Linked DNA regions of Limibacter armeniacum. The protein of the gene in region 1 interacts with the protein of each later gene in a pairwise test. Links are inferred from orthologs where the notes say so. Each region holds a gene or a part of one and is shown in the gene's direction. Other genes may lie near its edges.

Region 1 (3,038 bases):
GTTAGCTTCAGCTAACGAAGCTATATAATAAATGACAAATGCAATCAGCAGAAATGGAGATCGTATAATGTTCCATGTCAGTATTCCACCAATATTGGTCACATCTATTCCTAATGCCTTAATGCCAAAAAGGTAGTTGGCTTCATCTGAAACCATTGGAAGATAGATACTTTGCTGAATGCTTATTTCTTGAAGGTTAAGCGTTTGTGAAATCATAACAACACACAAAACTGCAAGACCTAAAGGGATTTCATAGCTGATCATTTGGGCAGCGGCACGCATAGCGCCATAAAGAGAGTATTTGTTATTGGAACCCCAACCAGCCATTAGAATACCGATTATATCCAAGGCAACAATGGCTAGCAAGAAGAAAACACCTACTTCTGCTTCAGAACCAATCAGGTCAGGAGATAAAGGTATTACAGCAAACCCAGCAAATACAGCGGCAAACATAACCATAGGCGCAGCTTTAAACAGAAACTTATCGGCAGCGGCAGGAACAGTGTCTTCTTTCATCAGGAGTTTCAGTATATCTGCAGCAGTTTGGAGTAAACCAAACTTACCGGTTTCCATCGGACCTAACCTGTCTTGAATAAATGCTGAGATCTTTCTTTCCCCATAAACACCTCCATAAAGTGCATAGACAGGGATAAGAAGTAAGAGTATTATCAGTGCTAACATGCTATCAGAATAGTCAAAGTATTAACCTTCCATATGTTGGAAGAAATTCAGACTGTAAAATTGAGATACAAATTTATCGTTTCAAAATACAATCTTACTACCTTTTAGTTGATCTTTTGTTTGCAATTGCCTCGAAAATCTAAAAAAACACAACCGAACCTCTATCTTTGGGGCTATAAAGAACCAACCTGAATCTAAGTCAGAGATCATTCCACAATACTAACACACATATACAAAATGGAGGAAATCAAGAATGAATTGATTGAGCGTTTCACACGCTATGTACAGTACGATACTGAAGCAAAACCAGAAGTTGAGCATATTCCAAGTACTCCCAACCAGCATATATTGGCAAAAGACCTTGCCGAAGAACTTAAGTCAATTGGTATGGAAGACGTTACAGTGGATGAACACGCTTATGTAATGGCAACCTTACCTGCTAATACTGATAAGCAGCTGCCTACTATTGGTTTTGTTGCACATATTGATACAACACCTGACTATACGGGTCATAATGTAAAACCTCAGGTTTGGGAAAATTATGATGGTGGTGATCTGATATTGAATAAGGAAAAGGAAATAATTCTTTCTTCAGAGGAATTTCCAATGCTGAAAAGTTATAAAGGACAGACTGTTATTACTTCCGATGGGACAACATTACTCGGTGCCGATGATAAGGCGGGAGTAACGGAGATTGTGACAGCGATGCATTACTTGATCAAACATCCTGAAATCAAGCATGGCAAAATCAGAATCTGTTTCACACCTGATGAGGAAGTAGGCAAAGGAGCTGACTTGTTCGATGTGGAAAAGTTTGGTGCTGAGTGGGCCTATACCATGGATGGTGGACCAATGGGAGAGCTGGAGTTTGAAAACTTTAATGCAGCTTTTGCCAAAATTCATTTTGTAGGACATAACGTGCATCCTGGAACTGCCAAAAATGTGATGGTTAATTCTATGTACAGGGCTGCTGAGTTTATACAAGCATTACCAGCTGATGAAGTTCCTGAAAAAACAACAGGGTATGAAGGCTTTTTCCATTTGTTGAGCATGCATGGTGAAACGGAGAATACAACATTACAGTACATTATCCGTGACCATGATCGCCAAAAATATGAAGACAAGAAGCAATTGATTGAGACGTTGGTGGAGGATTTCAAAAAGAAATATGGAGAGAAGTCCATTTCCATTGAAATGATCGATCAATACTTTAATATGCGTGAAAAGGTAGAGCCTGTAATGCATATTGTTGATGTGGCAGAAAAGGCCATGAAAGAGTTGGGTATTACACCTGATATTAAGCCTATTAGAGGTGGTACGGATGGCGCCAGACTTTCATATATGGGACTTCCATGTCCTAACATCTTTGCTGGTGGTCATAATATGCACTCTCGATATGAGTTCGTTCCTGTAGAGACGATGATGAAAGCAACAGAAGTGATTGTGAAAATTGCAGAGCTAGTTGCAAAACAATAGTTACTGATCAATTTACTTTCAGTAAAAAAAAGCACTTTAGGTAGCGTCCTGAAGTGCTTTTTGTTTTTAGAAAAGTAATGTGAAATCCTGCTTGGGTTGCTTGTCTCTAAAGAGGACTAACCCTACTTGAAATAGGTCAATTGTGATTTTTACTTCAGGGTGACATTTGATTTTCTCCCAAGCTTTGCGCATGCCATTAGACCAATGAATATCATCAAAGACAAAAACAGTCTCCTCATGTTTGTAAGGAAGAAAGGTCTCAAAATACCTGACGGTAGGTTCGTAGCGGTGATTGGCATCAAAATAAACGAAATCAACCTTGTTCTTTTGAGAAAGAAACGGCCCCAATGTTTCGTCTAGGTTACCCTGAATAGTGGTGATGTTGTCTGCTCCAGTTGACTTGAAGATGCTTTCTGCAACATCCATTTGAATGGGGCACCCTTCGAAGGTGGTAATATGGACATCGGGAGAAACTTTAGCCAAATATAATGTCGAAATACCCAAGCAAGTTCCTAACTCAATCACTTCTTTGGGCTTTAGGTATGCTACAAGCTTGAAGAGTAATTCTCCTACTTTTTGACTACTCAAAGAGTTTTTGGCAATGTCTTTTACTTTACGTTCTTTGGATTTGAGCTTCTTGGAGCCAGCACCAAAATCGGTGACTTTTAATTTCGTGTTATCTTCCAGTAATGCAGTACGGAGTGCCTCTATTTCATCAAATGCATAGTAGTGTTTGTATGGCTCAATGACATCGGTAAATAGTTTGAATACATAGGGTGAATGTAGTCCGTGTGCGTTGCCTGCTTTGATTTGATAACGTAAAAAGTCGATTGCTGTTAGCATATAAATATCAAGGTAATTGCTTAGTTAATTCTCACCAA
Region 2 (2,886 bases), 1.8 Mb from region 1 along the record:
GCACTGGCAACGCTTTGCCTACTTCCTTTTTTGAGTAATTGGAAAAGTAATACTAGTATTCTAGGTAAATGGATAACCAACATAAGTTTAATTTCTTATTCGATGTATGTGTTAAATCTTTCTATTGTGATGGGCTACATACTTCCGTTGATAGATTTACCTATACTATTTAGAGGGACTTGGCTAGGACTACTATTGAACTATACTCTTTACTGGGGAATGACAATTGGACTTTCAACTTTGTTGTACAGATACTTTGAAAGCCCAATAACAAATTTGAGAGATGTTGAAAGGTCAGGGAGTTGGCTGAGAAAATTTTAGGAGAGGATCCTGATTTGACATTACCTGAACATGCGATCATCAAGGCACAACAGGCAAGGTTTGCTAAACAGGAAACCAACTGAGTAGAATTAGCTAAATAAAAAAATCATCCGGTGTTTTTACCGGATGATTCATAGCTGGTGATTAATTTTAGAATGATAGTGTTGTGTAATCTTGAATTGGTTAGATGGAAGTAATTGAATTGTGTGTAAAGTAGAATTGAATTGGTTGAAAGTAAATCTAGTAGTGTTTGTGGTTAGGCTTTATACATATAAGAGACCTAATTTGTGTGATCTTAGTTTTGTATAATGATTTTCTTGTTAATTCAACCTTAATTTTGGAATAATACAGTCACCTTGTTAGAGAAGTACAAATCATATAGAAGGGACATTTCTGGAGCTTTTCTCATATTGGGAAGAGAGTTCGGAAATAAGAATGCTTAAATAATATTTAAATACAGTCTAAAGAAGAAAGCTTTTTAAAGGCCTAAAAGGAGGATAATTACTGTTTTTAGGTATTGATTGCGTCAAATAGTCATTCCTAATTCCAAATTGGGAAAATCCATAAGTGACTTTACTCATTTCTCGCCCACATTGGCAATGCCTATATTTAGCCTTCCTAAAAATTCGGAACCAACATAATTCGATAAAAAATCAAACTACAGACATGAGAAAGAAAATAGTAGCTGGTAACTGGAAGATGAATACCCTGAAGGATGATGCACTGAAACTTGCTTCAGAGGTAGTGAACATGGCTAAAGACGAGACTCCATCTGACGTTACAGTGATTATGGGTGTGCCTTTCATCCACTTAAGCGGTGTGAAATCATTGGTAGGAAATGCATCCAATGTATTTGTTGCTGCTCAAAACTGCTACTTTGAGCCAAAAGGAGCTTTCACTGGTGAGATTTCAGCACCTATGCTGAAGTCATTTGGTGTAGACTATGTGATTTTGGGCCACAGTGAAAGAAGAGAGTACTTCAAGGAAACACATGAGGAACTTGCAAAGAAAGTAGATGCTGTATTGGCTAATGGAATGGCTCCAATTTTCTGTGTAGGAGAAGTATTGAGCGAAAGAGAAGCTGGAAAACAGAAAGAAGTAGTATCTAAGCAACTGGAAGAAAGTCTTTACCACTTGTCTGCTGAGGACTTTAAGAAAGTGGTGATTGCTTATGAGCCAGTTTGGGCAATTGGTACAGGTAAAACGGCATCAAGTGATCAAGCTCAGGAAATGCACAAAGATATCCGTGACATGTTGGCTTCTAAATACGGTCAGGAAGTAGCGGATGAGATTTCTATCCTTTATGGAGGAAGTGCAAAACCAACGAATGCACCAGAGCTGTTTGCTAACGCTGATGTAGATGGTGGATTGATCGGTGGTGCTTCATTGGCATCTAGAGATTTTATTGATATCACGAAGTCTTACTAAGACTGATAAGGCATAATTAAAATGAATAGAGCAGCGGACAGGAAATGTTCGCTGCTTTTTTCGTTTCTAAAAATAAGAAGCACCGAAAAACACGGTTGAATTGATATAAGGTTTCAGGTTAACATTTCGCTGATGTCGCTTTTTGTATATTTGTCAAGTTTAATAAAATGGGATTGACAAAGCGTTTACAAACAAATTGATTATATGGAATATATCGCATTAGATGTAAAGTGTAGCGAGGAACTCAAAGAGGTGTTGCAAGCTGTATTGGGAGGTATTGGTTTTGACTCTTTTTTAGAAAATGACGAAGGGTTTGAGGCTTCTATAGAGCAGCATCTTTTTGATGAAAATGAGTTCAAAGACACTATTTCCTTCTTTGAAGACCAGATATCTTATTCATTTAAGGAAGTTGAAAAGCAAAATTGGAACAAGCTTTGGGAGAGTAATTATGAACCTGTGGTGATTTCCGATGATTTGCTGATCAGAGCATCGTTTCATCAACCTGACAAGGAGTACAAACACGAGATTGTGATCACTCCTAAAATGTCATTTGGTACAGGGCATCATTCTACAACGACGCTGATGCTGCTTAACCAACTTGAAATTGATCATCAGGATAAAGTGGTTGCGGATCTGGGTTGTGGTACGGGTATTTTGGCTGTAATGGCTAAAAAACTTGGAGCGACTTCTGTAGATGCTTGTGATATTGAAGACTGGTCAGTAGAGAATGCATTGGAAAATGCAGCAATCAATGGGATAGACATCAATGTTACAGTAGGAACAGTGACGGACATGCCCAAAAAAGATAGTTATGATATCGTATTGGCTAATATCAACCGTAACGTTCTGTTAAATGAGATGGGGATTTATGCAGGTATGTTAAAGCCACAGGCGACACTATTACTAAGTGGATTTTATACAGAGGATTTGCCTGTTATAAAAGAGAAGGCAGCGGAGTACGGGCTAGTTTATGAATCTCATAAGGAGAGGCTAAATTGGGTAAGTGCCGTATTCCATAAGAAATAAGGTATTGCTAATGGAGGCAGGTTCTAATTGATGTTTAGTTAGAACTTGCCTTATTATAAATTAACATTGGGAAATCCTTTTGCTGCTGCAACTTAACTTTCGGTGTCATTA

The links. Proteins that work in one complex are often made in the same cells at the same time.
Region 2: the proteins of pepT (region 1) and tpiA interact in binary tests that used the Escherichia coli proteins (3 or more experiments, as listed by UniProt). The link is inferred for Limibacter armeniacum from one-to-one orthologs.

Annotation. Positions count from the first base shown.
Region 1 is NZ_JBAJNO010000009.1:1,094,706-1,097,743, reverse strand. Bases 78-3,037 are described here. They hold pepT (peptidase T), read left to right. Parts: upstream 78-918; coding sequence 919-2,157; downstream 2,158-3,037. Other genes in these bases: V6R21_RS22230 (O-methyltransferase), read right to left, coding at 2,224-3,000; V6R21_RS22240 (complex I subunit 1/NuoH family protein), read right to left, coding at 78-681. Also shown: more of V6R21_RS22240, read right to left, coding at 1-77. UniProt on the Escherichia coli protein: Cleaves the N-terminal amino acid of tripeptides.
Region 2 is NZ_JBAJNO010000009.1:2,933,824-2,936,709, forward strand. The notes cover bases 61-2,868. They hold tpiA (triose-phosphate isomerase), read left to right. Parts: upstream 61-987; coding sequence 988-1,749; downstream 1,750-2,868. Other genes in these bases: V6R21_RS29920 (acyltransferase family protein), read left to right, coding at 61-321; prmA (50S ribosomal protein L11 methyltransferase), read left to right, coding at 1,954-2,775. Also shown: more of V6R21_RS29920, read left to right, coding at 1-60. UniProt on the Escherichia coli protein: Involved in the gluconeogenesis. Catalyzes stereospecifically the conversion of dihydroxyacetone phosphate (DHAP) to D-glyceraldehyde-3-phosphate (G3P).